2 regions of the Bacillus sp. Hm123 genome follow, and region 1 is predicted to be linked to the other one. Evidence: riboswitches for the same ligand, from Rfam matches in the RefSeq annotation. Region 1 holds a riboswitch; the other holds the start of a gene.

Region 1 (7,592 bases):
ATGGACACAATCGATTGTACATCGATGACTTCCTTCGTATAAACCGGAATCAATAGGTCCAACTGCATAAATGTTTGAGCGCTTAAAATACCAGCGATGACAAAGAGCATAAATAGCTTGTCGTTAGCAATCACTCGATAATCCTTCATCTGTGCTAATATCGCGCCAAACCATGTGTCTCCTTTGAGCGAGCGTTCTTTTTGCGAAGCAGGAGCTGTTTCTTCTGTCCATTTAAATAGAATAAAAGCGAGAGCGAAGCAGACGAATGCGGCGAAAAGCATTAATTCAAAGCGGTAGCTAAAGAAAAAGATCCCTCCAAGAATGGGACCGAGAACAACAGCTATATTAAGCGATGTATAGAAAACAGCAAATACGTCACTACGATCTTTTTCTTCAACGACATCTGCAACCATCGCTTGGCTTGCTGGCCAATAAAGCGAGCCGAACACACTAGCAATCGAAAAGGCGATAAAGCCGAGCAGAGCCGATTGATATGAAGGAGAATTAGCGAAGGCAAACAGCAAAAAGGATGCGCCTTGTCCAATGGCGGCGAGGATCATCATATATTTGCGGCCAAAGCGATCTGCACAGTATCCACCAATTAAATTGGCCATTACCGAAAAGATTTGCGAAAGAATAAGTAATAGCCCGGCCGTACCTTTTCCAAATTCATCTGCAAAATAGATGGCAAGAAAGGGAAAGAACATCCAAAACGTCACATTCATAATTCCTTCACCTAACAGACGTACTTTCAAACTTTGATCCCACTCTCGAATTCTCATCTATTTCACTCCTAAAGTACCAACATATATCTACTATACATATAAAAGTAAAAAATAAAAAGAGGGTCTGCAACCCTCTTAAAGTGTTCCTTGATTAGACAGTTCGGATCTTACGTTGTTTCAAGGCATTTCGCAGTTTAGGTAAGGTGGCTAAAGATGAAAGGATCACGATGGTATCGAGTGGGAGGTAGGCGGCCATCCACATCCAAGCCATCGTATAACTGAATCCTTCTGGAGCCTCAACCCACCATTGAAATGCGGCATACATAAAGTTAGTGCCAATTCCATAGTTAAGTAGCAAAGTGAGTAACCCAGCAAAGATATAGTTCTTTTTTTGCTGGTTGTGCTCAAGACATTTTCCTACAGCATAAGCAACAAAAATAAAAGAAATAACGAAACCGAATGTTGGACTCAATAAGCTAGCGGGCCCTCCTTTAAATTGAGCAAACACCGGAGCGCCTGCTAGTCCGATAAACATATAGGCGATCATCGACCAAGCCCCTAAACGACTACCTAATAACCCTCCAGCCATAATAGCAAATAATAATTGTAATGTTACAGGTACACCCCCAATGGTTAAAAATGGTGATACATTGGCGCCAACAGCCATTAAAGCCGCAAACAAAGCACACAACACAATTTGATTCGCTTTCATATAAGTGATCCTCCTTTTAAAAAATATCATTGTCTAATATTTTTTCATATGTTAACATTTTTGTAAATATAGTTAACACTTTTTTCAGGAGGATGATGGACATGTCTGGAATTTTTTTGACTGGAACGGATACAGACGCCGGAAAAACGATTGCCACGCTGTTGCTGACCCATGCTCTTTTACAAAAAGGGGTCGATGTTTATCCTTATAAGCCAGTACAAAGTGGGGCAGAAGAACGAGAAGGAAAGTTGATTGCTCCTGATGCGGCAATCTATCAATTGTTGCCAGAACTTAAAGATCAAGAGTTATCTACCTACTTATACAAAATGGCAAGTTCTCCTCATTTAGCGGCAGAGCAAGAGGGAGTGGTCATTCCGATTGAAGAAGTGGTCACAAACATTCAAGAGAAAGCGAGCGATCAGGAAATATTGATCGTTGAGGGAGCAGGTGGGGTGTATGTTCCTCTTAATCGTCAAGGGTATTGCATCATTGACCTCATGGAAGAATTGAAGTTTCCAATTATTATAGCGGCTAGAGCGAGCTTAGGGACGATCAATCATACGATGCTGACCGTCGAAGCATTAAAAAATAGAGGGTTGCACGTGGCGGGCATTATTTTATCAAGCACGGTGCCAGAAGATGAAGCGATCGAGCAAGATAATCGACAAATGATTGAGCGGTTGACGAACGTGCCAATCATCGGAACAATTCCTTACATTCAAAACATTTCTAGCTATTTAGCGAATGAAGCATCTCGTTCAGCAATCACAGAAAATTGGAGAATCAAACAATTGCAGGAGGTAGAGGTTGATGGATACGAAAAGACTATATGACATTAGTAAAAAGCATATGTGGCTTCCATTTACGCAAATGAAGGATTATGAAGAAGCGCCGCTTATTATCGAAAGCGGGGAAGGAATCAAGTTGAAGGATATTCACGGCAATGAATATTTAGATGGCTACTCTTCGCTTTGGCTTAACGTCCACGGTCATCGTCGCTCAGAAATTGATGAGGCGATTAAAGCTCAGCTTGATAAAATTGCTCATTCTACTTTATTAGGGGCGGCTAATGTGCCATCGATTGAGTTAGCGGAACAATTAGTTAAGCTGGCACCGGAAAAGCTAACGCGTGTCTTTTACTCGGATAGCGGGGCAGAAGCGGTGGAAATTGCCATTAAAATGGCCTATCAATATTGGCAAAACAAAGGAATAACGACGAAAACGAAATTTGTGACGATGTCTAACGGCTATCACGGGGATACGGTTGGGGCGATTAGTGTCGGCGCCATCGATATTTATCACCGCGTCTATAGCTCGCTAATGTTTAACTCTTACGTCGTACCATTCCCGGCAACATACCGTCATCCTTCTGGCGATGAAGCAACGGTGAAGCGAGAGTCACTTGAGGCGATTCGTCAATTATTTGAAGAGAAGCACGAGGAAATTGCAGGTGTGATGGTCGAGTCGCTGATGCAAGGAGCTGGCGGAATGAATATGATGCCACCGGGGTATTTAAAAGCATTGGAAGCACTTTGCCGCGAGTTTGATATTTTACTTGTTGTGGACGAAGTAGCGACAGGCTTCGGTCGGACAGGAAAGATGTTTGCTGTTGAATATGAAGACGTCCAACCAGATATTATGACGGTTGCTAAAGGAATCACCGGGGGCTATTTGCCAATCGCGGCAACGATAACAACGGAAAAAGTTTATGCTGCTTTTTATGCGGATTACACAGAAATGAAAACCTTCTTCCATGGACATTCTTATACAGGAAATCAGCTCGGCTGTGCCGCTGCTTTAGCGAATTTAAAGATTTTTGAAAAAGAGCGATTAGTCGATCAAGCGGCTAAAAAAGCCGAATACGTCAAGGAAATCCTAGCTGAACTTGCCAAATTGCCGCAAGTCGGGGATGTTCGTCAGCTTGGACTAATGTGCGGGATTGAAATTGTGAAGGATAAAGAAACGAAAGAACCGTTTCCGTGGGAAGAGCGTGTTGCGTATAAAGCCACGTTAAGAATGCGAGAACTTGGCATGCTGACAAGACCGCTCAGTGACGTGATCGTTTTCATGCCACCGCTCGCTACAAGCTTTGAAGAACTGACACAAATGGGGCAAATCATGAAACAAGCGATTGAAGAAATTCAGCTTGTTCAGCAACGATAAAAACAATCCGCAGAGGTCGTCTCTGCGGATTGTTTTTATCCAGCTTGCGATAAGTCAACATCGATTCACTAACGTTCATCGTGTTTCCTTTATCTCGTGCGGAATGCTCCAGTCCATACGTCGCCAAACAGCGCCTTTCGCTTTAGTTATCATCTAGCTGCGCCTCCTAGACACTCGAGTCAAATAACCTGCCCCTTACAAGGCTAACGCCTTTCCAGCGTCAGAACATTTGCTTGTCGTGTCTGGACAGTCGCCTCCGCTTTAGTTACTACATGCCAATGTCTTGACCGCCGTTTTGTTTTGTGAAGTGGTTGTTTGGTATTTTGTCTATTTTTGATGCTTCGTGAGAATCTAGGATTTGACGGAGACCAAATATTAGGTAAACCCCTGTAGCCATTAGTAGAAGGAATAATCCGATAACGATTACTAATTTCATATGAATCCACTCCTTTCAAATTACAGTAGTCTATTATACTTGTATTCTAGCGGATACATATGGAAAATTCAAACTTCTTCCGTTGATTTTTTGAAAGAGCGAAAAAGGGCGTGGAAGTGGGATTAAAATTGTGTATAATTAGTGTTAATAAATCATACATATGCTTGATTAGGTGAAGCCATGGAAAGCGGCTTCTTAAAAGGGGAAGCTGGTGTAAATCCAGCGCGGTCCCGCCACTGTGAGTGAGATTGTTCATTTCACGAGCCAGAAAACCTGCCTGTATCACAAGCACCGACAAACCTACGAGGATAGGGTGGTGTGAAAGGGCAGAATCTACCCTTTTTCACTGCACACCTCTATTACGTAGAGGTGTTTTTTAATTTTATAAACATAAAGGAGAGAATAGAAAAGATGAAAAAACTATCGACTTCGATTTTATCGATGCTACTAGCGGCTGGGGTGCTCGCTGGTTGCGGTGAAGAGAAAGCGGCTCCGGAAAAAGAGCAAACGAATCCACCGAAAGAAACGCAAGAAGCGGCGTTTCCAGTGACGATTAAAGATGGTGCAGGGAAAGACGTTGTTATTGACGAAGATCCTGAACGCATCGTTTCTCTCGTTCCGAGCAACACGGAAATCGCGTTTGAATTAGATCTTGGGAAAGAAATTGTTGGGGTAAATGATTATGATAATTATCCAGAAGAAGTGACAAAGATCGAGAAAATCGGCGGTATGGATTTTAATGTTGAAAAGATTATTAGTTTAAATCCTGATCTAGTGTTAGCTCAAGCATCTGGTGCTCATAATTCGAAAGATGGCTTGAAGCAATTAGAAGACGCTGGCATTGATGTACTAGTTGTGAACGATGCTCAAAACTTTGACGAAGTGTATGAGTCAATTGAAATGATCGGTCAAGCGACAGGGAAAGCAAAAGAAGCGGATGAAGTCGTGGCTGATATGAAGGAAGATGTCGCAGAAATTGAGAAGCAAGCTGAAGCGATTACAGAAGACGAAATGAAAAATGTGTTTGTTGAAGTTCAACCAGCACCTGAAATTTACACGCCAGGAAAAAACACATTTATGAATGAAATGCTTGAAATCATTCATGCGAAAAATGCTTCAGCGGACTTAGATGGCTGGAAAGCAATTACGGAAGAAGCAGTCATTGAGAAGAATCCAGATGTTATCATCACAACTTATGGGTATTATATTGAAAAGCCGGTAGAGCAAGTGTTGAGCCGCAAAGGGTGGGAAAATGTAGCTGCGATCAAAAATAAAGAAGTGCACGATGTCCAGTCTGACTTAGTATCCCGTACAGGTCCTCGTCTGACAGAAGGATTAGAGCAACTTGCTGAAGCGGTTTATCCAGATGTTTTTAAGAAATAAAGTTTCCGCCTACGTTATTGCCTTTGCTTTTTTTATTATAGCGGTATTAGCCGGTATCTCGATCGGAACGATGCACGTTCCGGTTCGGGATATCGTCTTCTTATTATCCCACCATTTTTTCGGTACATCGATTAGCGGTATCGATCCATCCTTTGATAGTGTTGTTTGGAATATTCGTTTTCCACGCGTGTTGCTTGCTGGGCTCGTTGGCGCTTCGTTGGCGGTAGCAGGAGCGGCCTTTCAAGGGCTGTTACGCAACCCTTTAGCTGATCCCTATACGTTAGGGGTGTCATCTGGTGCATCCGCGGGGGCAGTGATGGTACTATTCTTTAATATTCAACTTCCTTTATTTGAACGATTCACGTTGCCGATTGTGAGCGTTATTGCGGCGATTGTTACTATTTTTATCGTTCTTTTATTTGCTCAAGCGATTGAGCGGTCGCTCAAAGTAGAGACGATCATTCTGACAGGAATTATTTTTAGTTCTTTTTTAGGGGCGATGATTTCGTTAATGATCGCGCTTACAGGGGAAGAGTTACGGCAAATTATCGGCTGGCTGCTTGGCAGTGTGTCGATGAGAGGCTGGGATTATATTCAGTTGATCGTCCCATTTTTCTTAGTCGGGACGTTGGTGCTCGTGCTCCATTCTGCAGAGTTGAATGCGATGACTTTCGGTGAGGAGAAGGCGCAACATTTAGGCGTTGATGTTCGCAGGAAAAAACTTGTGATTTTAGGCGCTGGCTCGATGTTAACGGGTGCTGCGGTGGCGGTTTCCGGAACGATTGGCTTTGTTGGTCTAGTTATTCCGCATTTTATCCGACTCGTGTGGGGACCGGATCACCGTCATTTACTGCCATTATCTGTTTTGATTGGGGCTGGCTTTTTAATTTTAACCGATTTAGTGTCGCGAACGATTATTTCTCCGACGGAACTACCGATTGGTGTCATTACTTCAGTCATTGGTGCTCCGGTGTTCGCCATGATTCTATTGCGTAAGCGAAGGAAAGGAAGAGGTGCTGCATGATAAACGTAGAACAAGTCGCCGGTGGTTACGGCAATCGAACGATTGTGAATCAGCTATCTTTTTCTGTTCAGCAAGGAGAGCTGTTTGGCATATTAGGACCAAATGGCAGCGGTAAAACGACGTTAATGAAAATGTTGAGTGGCGTCGTGCCGATCCAAGCGGGGGAAGTGACGATTCAAGGTCGAAAGCTCAAGGAATTCTCGGCGAAGGAATTAGCGAAAGTCATCGCCGTATTGCCGCAGGATACGTCCTTGCCCTTTGCTTATACGGTAAAAGAAACCGTCTCGCTCGGCCGCTACGCTCATCAAAGCGGACTATTCCCGGTGTGGAAGCGAGAAGATGAAGAAGCGGTGTTGCGAGCAATGGAAGGCACCGGAACGATGCGCTTCGCTGAGAAAACGTTAGACTCGTTGTCTGGTGGCGAGCGGCAACGCGTATATTTGGCTCAGGCGCTTGCCCAAGAGCCAGAAATTTTGTTGCTTGATGAACCGACGAATCACCTCGACCTTTCGTTTCAAAAAGAGCTGCTCGATTTATTGAAAAAGATGACGAGAGAAACAGGGCTCACGGTGGTCTCTATTTTCCATGATTTGAATTTAGCTTCACTTTATTGTGATCGCCTGCTGTTAATGGAAAACGGTCGCATTCATGGACTTGGCGTGCCGAGTGAAGTGTTGAAGGAAGAGCATATTCATTCCGTTTACCAAACGGCTGTGCAAAAGCGGCCGCATCCAGAAGTGCCAAAGCCACAAATGAGCATTCTTCCGTTGAAAATTGAGGAAGATGAAGCCCCGATTGAAATGGACGGCTCGCTTATTCGGCAAAGTGAAGAATTCATCGCCATTGATTCTCCGATTTTATTGAAAACTTTATCAGCAGGCGTCATTGGAGCTGGTTGGGGCTGGCATCGAAGCTTCGTCAATCGTCATGTCGATCAAGATTATAACTGTGACGATTTTAAAGAAGAGATGAAGCAATTTCTTGAGACGCATCATTTTGATGTGAATGAAACAGTTGGGATGATGACGGCGGTGGATCTAGAATATGTGTCTTATCGACTCGTTGAACAAGATGGGCTGTCTGTTTTCGCTGTCGTGACGGCTGGTGTTGGAAATGCTGTCGATGTGTCGCGGGCGATGGAGCATGAAA
Region 2 (7,592 bases), 1.1 Mb from region 1:
CATCGTTTCGATAGCTGATTCTTCAAATCCCATATCTGATAAACGTTGAGGAGCGCCAATATCTAAAGAGAGCCGTTTCACATGAGCAATCGCTTTTCTTCCTGCCTCTTCAGCTGACAATCCCCGGATGTCTTCACCTAATAACTGAGCGATTTCCATAAATTTTTTTGGAGCAGCCAGGAAGTTAAATTCCATCACATATGGGAGTAAGACGGAATTCACATCGCCATGCAGCATCGGGTATTTCCCGCCAATCGCATGGGACATGGCATGTACTGCTCCTAAAATAGCATTGGAAAAAGCGAGCCCCGCCTGCAAGCTAGCCATCGCCATTTTTTCCTTCGCTTCTTTATTGTATTGAGACGCAACGGAAGGACGTAAATACTGAGCGACAAGGATCATCGCATTTTTTGCTTGCACATCGGTCAATGGCGTCGCCGCTAAACTAACGAATGATTCCATCGCGTGTGTCAACACATCAAGTCCAGTAGAAGCCGTTAATTTGGCATTTTTCGTTGTTAATGTTTCAGGGTCGATCAAGGCGATATCCGGCACTAGTGATTTAGAAACGATCGTCATCTTTTTTTCTTTTTCTGAATCAACGATCACGGAAAATTGAGATACTTCCGACCCAGACCCAGCAGTTGTTGGAACCATCACAAGCGGGGGAAGGGGAAGTTCGATGCGGTCGACTCCTTCATAATCGGAAATAGTCCCTCCATTTGAAACTAAGATGGCTACGGCTTTGGCGACATCAATGACGCTTCCGCCACCGACGCCAATAAGGGCGTCACATTCATTGTGTATATAAACATTTGCTCCTTTTTCTGCTTCAAAGTCTTTCGGATTAATGGTAATATCTTGATAACATGCATAGCTCAAACCAGCATCAACACAGCTTTTAATGACAATTTCTAGCCATCCGGCTTGAATAACGCCTTCATCAGCGACGATTAACACTTTTTTTGCGCCTAGACGAGAGCAGCATTCTCCGGCTTGATGAATCGCGCCATTGCCAAAAATAACTTCAGGCATCACAAATTTGTTCATCTTAGCAGCACCTACCTTTTATTCGTTGTTTATTCGCTATAATCACCGAAATTCCTTTATGTTTTTGATAAAATTCGAGTTATTTTAGGGGATGATGATATGTGTTTAATTAATTTTCAGTTTCAACAGCATCCGAATTATAAATTAATCGTTGCTGCTAACCGTGATGAATTTTTCGCACGTCCGACAAAGCGAGCTCATTTTTGGGAAGATGAGCCTCAAATATTAGCGGGGCGAGACTTAGAAAAAATGGGCACATGGCTTGGTGTGACGACATCCGGGAGGTTTGCCGCATTAACCAATTTCCGTGATCCGACAGAATCAACGGAAGGGAAGTGGTCGCGGGGAGACATTGTTCGTTCGTTTTTAACTGGACGAATGGAGGAGGAGGTATTTTTGCAGCGGTTAAGTGAGGATAAGGAGAACTATCCGAGCTTTAATGTGATCGTCGGAACGGCTGATTCGCTATGGTACTATAATAATCGGCAAGATGAAGTCACTCAGGTTACGCGAGGTACCCACAGCTTAAGTAACGCTTTTTTAAACACATCGTGGCCAAAAACGGAGCGAGGAAAACAGAGTTTAGAGGCGTGTGTACGTAATAAAATGATCGTTGAAACAGATTGTTTATTTGCTTCCTTACAATCTGAGGAACAAGCGGCGGATGAAGAACTTCCGCAAACCGGTGTTTCTTTACAGTGGGAACGCTTGCTGTCTTCGATGTTTATTAACAGTGAGCAGTATGGCACACGCTCTTCTACGGTGCTGACGATTGACCGCAATGACCGCGTGCAGTTTATTGAGCGAACGTATACGAACGGACGATATACAGCGGAAGAACCATTTCAGTTTGCGATCGAAAAAAATGAGGCCAATCCTTTTGGATGAGCCTCATTTTTGTATTAAATAGATGCGTTCGCGGATGACGGTAAAAGGCGAGCTGATTGCAATCGTTTGCGAGCGAGAATACCGATCCAAGCCGCCAAGATCGCTTTGATGATCCCCCCGATAATAAATGGGGCAAATCCGCCGACGAATGCTTCCATCCAAGAAAGGTTCGCCATTACTTTCAGCCAAGCGGTTCCAATGGCTAAGTTAACTAACATCCCAATGATATTCGCAATAAATGCTTGTGTTACAGTGGCCGACGTTTTTTCGATATACAAACCGATAATAAAAGCGGAAAAAATAAAGCTAACAATATACCCACCCGTCGGACCGAAAATGACGCCCATTCCAGCGCTCATACCAGAGAATACAGGAACACCAACTGCGCCGATGAACATATAGACAATCGCTGATAACGCGCCGTATCGTGAACCTAAAATTGTAGCAGCCAAACCGACAGCTAACGTTTGCCCTGTGATCGGAACTAACGGCAGCGGAATCGTAATTTGCGCCATAATACCAATAATCGCCGCAAATAGAGCGGTCGTCATCAACATTCTTAATTTCTCGTGCTGTTTACTCATTTTTCCAACCTCCTATAATAACAAATCAATAAAATAAAAACAAATGTTAACGTTATTTTAATGAATGGTAACATAAGTTGTCAACCAAATATTATTATGGTTGACCACGCTTATTTCATTATGTGCAAAATTCAAAATAAAAATAATTAAAATTTCGTCATTAAGAGACAAAATCACAACCGCTTGGAAGAAAAAAAGAATAAGATTATAATAAATTGTTATAAATATTAGCCAATCGACAGCGTAGAAAAGAGGTTTGTACATGCGAGTAGGGATAGGGAAATGCTTTGGGACATTTGGAGAGCTAGCGCAAGGGGAGATCGATGGGCAGCCATTTTTATTTACCTTTCCTAGTCCTTTATATAGTGAAGCGAGATTTACACCTGCACAAGTAGGTTCGTTAATTGGAGAGACGAAAGGAAAGAAATTAGCGTTAATGGCCGCAGAACAGACGCTGCGAATGTTGGGCCGCTCGCCAAGCGGATATTTGTCTATTACCTCATCTATTCCAGTAGGAAAGGGGATGGCGAGCAGTTCTGCCGATATCGTCGCTACGATTCGAGCGGTCACTGCAAGTGTCGGCGCTACATTGTCAGCGAAAGAGGAAGCGATGATCGCGGCGAACATCGAGCCGACAGATGGGGTGATGCATCGAGGGATTACAGCAATCAATCAGCAAACAGGCGAGCTTTTGCACGAATTTCCTCACGTGCCTGAGCTTGTTTGCATCGGCTTTGATAGTGGCGGAAGAGTGAATACGCGAGCTTTTCACCGTAATAAAAAGGATTACAATGAAGCAGAAAAACAATTATTAGAACAGATTTTTTACGAAATGACAGTAGGGCTTACAGACGGAAATGTTGAACAAATTTTGCGAGCTGCCACAGCTAGTTCGCAAGTGAATGAACGTTTTTTACCGAAGCCAAAGATTCGTTTGTTTGTAGATTTGGCAACCGAGTTACAGGGAGGAGTAATTATTGGGCATAGCGGGACTGTGATCGGGTTGTTGTTTGATCGACAAGACCCTTTTCTTTTACAAAAGCGACAAAAAGCCATTGAACAGGTTCGCATAGAAACCGGGTGGAATCCATTAATAATTTTCTAAAAATAAAAAAAATTCTTGTCAACATGAGGCGTTTACTGATAATCTTAAAGCAGTTGTTCAAATAAATGACATATTTAAATTAAATAATAAGGTAAGAGTGCCCTTTTGTTGATTCACAAGGGATAATAGGGAAATCGGTGCAAGTCCGATGCAGCCCCCGTTACTGTAAACGGCGATGAAATTGTCAATAACCACTGGTGCTTGTTGCGCTGGGAAGGGACAAGAGTAAAGAGACCCGTAAGCCAGGAGACCTGCTTCTACCTTTTTTTCATCATTCTTCGGAGGGAAGAGTAGGATAGCTGTATCGAGCGGACGAGCTGCACATGAGCAGCGTACGGATCATTACACAAAATCCTTAACTTCTTTTGGAGTTAAGGATTTTTTGATAGAAAAGGAGCGATCATATGACGACTTGGAATTTGAAAGAAATGAATCATCACGTGTTGATTTGTAATGGGTCGAGTTGTATGCGAAAGGGCGGCGAAGAAGTGACGCAAGCGATTCGGGAGGAAATTAAAGAACGAGAGCTCGATGTTCGTGTGCATACGTCAAGAACGAAATGTAATGGTCGTTGTAAAGATGCTTGTGTCGTCGTTGTGTATCCAGAAGGAGCTTGGTATCACGAGGTGGACGAGCTCATGGCCAAAAGGATTGTCCATCAGCATTTACAAAACGGTCAACCTGTGCAAGAAGCGTTAACTTATACATATAATGGAAGTGGAATGGAGCTTATGAACGATCGCATAAAAGGGATTGAAAAAGATCGTGAAGTCAAAAAGGCTGTTCAGTGAGGAGGGTGTCCAATGAAAGGGAAATTACTACTAGTTGGCTTCGGTCCAGGCAGTGAGAAGCATATTACCGAACGAGCGAAAGAAGCGCTCCAAGAAAGCGATTGCATTATCGGTTATAAAACGTATGTTGAATTGATCGCTAATTTTATCGAGGGCAAAGAGGTGATCAGTACAGGAATGTCCGAGGAAGTGAGTCGTGCACAGGCAGCGGTGAAGTATGCCGAACAGGGAAAGAAAGTGGCGGTCATTTCGAGCGGAGATGCTGGTGTGTATGGCATGGCAGGTCTTGTCTATGAGGTGCTTGTCGAAAAAGGCTGGAGAGAGGCGGATGGAGTTGAAGTAGAAATTATTCCCGGTATTTCAGCGATTAATTCGTGTGCCTCTTTACTCGGGGCGCCTGTTATGCACGATGCTTGTACGATCAGTTTAAGTGATCACTTAACGCCATGGGAGTTAATTGAAAAGCGAATTGACGCGGCAGGACAAGCGGATTTCGTTATTGCTCTTTATAATCCGAAAAGCGGAAAGCGCACAAGACAAATTGTTGAGGCGCAGCGCATTCTATTAAAATATCGTTCTCCTGACACACCTGTCGGGCTTGTGAAAAGTGCGTACCGGGATAGAGAACAAGTTATTTTAACGACGTTAGCGGACATGCTTGAGCATGACATTGGGATGTTGACAACGGTTATGATCGGGAATTCTACCACGTTTATTTATGACAATAAAATGATCACACCACGAGGCTATCAGCGAAAGTATACGTTGACTTCTGAGAAGCAACCATTGAAGCCGCATGAACGATTGAAGCGTGAAAACGAACCGTGGGCGCTTCATGAAGGGAAGGCAGAAGCTCCGCCTTTATTAGAACTCGGCATGAAGGCGTTGCAATTACTCGATCAAAACAAAGAGCTTCCGACAAAAGAAGTCGTATTTCCCACACCGATCCAATCCATTTTTGAAGTCGCTGTTAGTCCGGGGGTAGCGAATAAAAAGTTTTCTGCACAGCAATTGCTTGTACTATCAGCTGTTGCCGGAGAGGAAGGCTCTGTTGAATACACGCCTCATCACCAAATTATTTTACGCGTATCAACGGAAGAGCCACAACAATTAACAGAGCAACTGCAACAGGCTGGCTTTATCATTTCTCCGGTTGGAGATGTGTTAGCGATTAAAGCATGTGACTTTTGTGATGGTGAAAAGAAGGATGCGATTCCATACGCAGAAGAGCTGCAACAAAAGCTCGGTGGAATGGAGATGCCTAAAGCGCTGAATATCGGTGTCAACGGCTGTGGCATGGCTTGTTATCAAGCGGTCAATGACGATATCGGGCTTGTATTCAGAAAAGGAAAATTTGATTTATTCCTCGGTGCGAAACCAGTTGGAAGAACGGCTCATGCCGGTCAGCCTGTGGCGGAAGGCGTTGAACCAAATCAAATTGTGCCACTGATCGAACGGATTGTTGCTGAGTATAAGGAAAAAGGTCATCCGAACGAGCGCTTGTTCAAGTTTTTCAAACGTGTGAAACATATTCAAGGCTTTGAGTATCGCAACATGGAACCGAAAATTATGATTGAACCTGCACCGTGCGGGGATTAAAGGAGACGATCGAATATGAAAGCTGTATTATTTGTTGGTCATGGCAGCCGTGACCCAGAAGGTAATGAACAAATTAGAATATTTGTTAATCAATTAACGCCTAAGCTAGATGATCAATTAATTATTGAAACTTGTTTTCTAGAATTTGAACGTCCAGATATTGCTAAAGGCATCGATGCTTGTGTCGCAAGAGGAGCAACATCCGTTGCTTTAATTCCGCTAATGCTTCTTCAAGCAGGGCACTCAAAAATTCATATTCCAGCGGCGATTGATGAAGCGAAAGAAAAGTATCCTACTGTTGAATTCACGTATGGAAAGCCGATCGGCATTCATCATGAAGCGATTGAAATTTGCAAAAATCGAATCGAAGAAACAGGGGAGAATGCCGCCGAGCCACAAGAAGGAACAGCGGTCATTTTACTCGGACGCGGAGGCAGTGATCCAGATGCGAACAGTGACCTTTACAAGATTGCGAGATTACTATGGGAAAAAGCTTCTTACTCAATTTTAGAACCTGCTTTTATCGGTGTGACTTCTCCAAGGTTAGAAGAGGCGGTGGAAAAAACGATTCGTCTCGGTGCCAAAAAAGTGATTGTACTGCCGTATTTCCTCTTTACGGGCATTTTAATTAAGCGCTTAGAAGGAATGATGACTCAATTTCAGTCAGCTTATCCAGGAGTCGAATTTGCATTGGCTGAATATTTCGGCTTCCATCCGAAGCTAGAATTGGTCATTCAAGATCGGATAGCTGAAGCGTTAGGCGGAGAAGTGTATATGAACTGTGATACGTGTCAATATCGGTTTGAGGCGATGGAGCATATTGATCATCATCACCATCATGACCATCATCATCATGAAGAGGAAGTGACAACGACGAAATGATTTTATTCATTGCCGGAACAAGCGATGCGAGAGAGCTTGCGATCGCACTTCAAGAGCAAGGAAGAGAGTTAATCGCTACCGTGGTGACAGAAAATGCATTGAAGGAGTTAACTCAAGCGGGGATCAAAGCGGTTGCTGGTCGCATGGATGCCGAGCAAATGCAAGCCTTTATGAAGGAACAGGGTGTAAAGGGAATCGTTGATGCGAGTCATCCATTTGCTGAAGAAGCCTCGAAAAATGCGATGTTAGCGGCCGCTACCGCTAACATTCCTTACATTCGATTTGAAAGAAAAGAACAAAGCTTTGAAGACTCTTCATTGATCACTTATGTATCGACGTATGAGGAAGCAGCGGAAGCAGCGGCCAAAAGAAAAGGGACAGTGATGTTAACGACTGGTAGTAAAACGTTAGCTATTTTCACCGAAAAATTATTGTCTCGTTCAGACATTCGCTTAGTCGCGAGAATGCTTCCGCGAAAGGATAATATGGAAAAATGCGAGCAGCTTGGCTTGCCACAAAAAAACATTGTGGCGATCCAAGGGCCGTTTACAACCGCTTTTGATCAAGCGTTGTATCAGCAATACGGAGTGACTTGTATGGTCACGAAAGCGAGCGGTGCCCGCGGATCTGTTGATCAAAAGCTAGAGGCCGCTAAGGAATTAGGAATCGAAACGATTGTGATCGAGCGCCCGG

What was found. A riboswitch is a leader RNA that binds a small molecule or an ion and turns the genes downstream of it on or off. The one in region 1 is predicted to bind cobalamin.
Region 2: linked by a shared signal. The riboswitch ahead of ACSVDJ_RS09330 ((2Fe-2S) ferredoxin domain-containing protein) and the one ahead of ACSVDJ_RS04040 (ABC transporter substrate-binding protein) in region 1 are both predicted to bind cobalamin.

What each region holds. Positions count from the first base shown of each region.
Region 1 covers NZ_CM200277.1:771,604-779,195, forward strand. Annotated here, with positions in the region: gene ACSVDJ_RS04015 (MDR family MFS transporter) at 1-782, opposite strand, end outside; gene ACSVDJ_RS04020 (biotin transporter BioY) at 877-1,437, opposite strand; gene bioD (dethiobiotin synthase) at 1,539-2,270, shown strand; gene bioA (adenosylmethionine--8-amino-7-oxononanoate transaminase) at 2,248-3,600, shown strand; gene ACSVDJ_RS04035 (hypothetical protein) at 3,869-4,036, opposite strand; cobalamin riboswitch at 4,190-4,331, shown strand; gene ACSVDJ_RS04040 (ABC transporter substrate-binding protein) at 4,448-5,419, shown strand; gene ACSVDJ_RS04045 (FecCD family ABC transporter permease) at 5,382-6,443, shown strand; gene ACSVDJ_RS04050 (bifunctional ABC transporter ATP-binding protein/adenosylcobinamide amidohydrolase) at 6,440-7,592, shown strand, end outside.
Region 2 covers NZ_CM200277.1:1,823,247-1,830,838, reverse strand. Annotated here, with positions in the region: gene ACSVDJ_RS09350 (iron-containing alcohol dehydrogenase) at 1-1,050, opposite strand, end outside; gene ACSVDJ_RS09345 (NRDE family protein) at 1,150-1,938, shown strand; gene ACSVDJ_RS09340 (biotin transporter BioY) at 1,953-2,522, opposite strand; gene ACSVDJ_RS09335 (GHMP family kinase ATP-binding protein) at 2,785-3,627, shown strand; cobalamin riboswitch at 3,706-3,900, shown strand; gene ACSVDJ_RS09330 ((2Fe-2S) ferredoxin domain-containing protein) at 4,032-4,418, shown strand; gene cobJ (precorrin-3B C(17)-methyltransferase) at 4,431-6,017, shown strand; gene ACSVDJ_RS09320 (sirohydrochlorin chelatase) at 6,033-6,899, shown strand; gene cobK (precorrin-6A reductase) at 6,896-7,592, shown strand, end outside.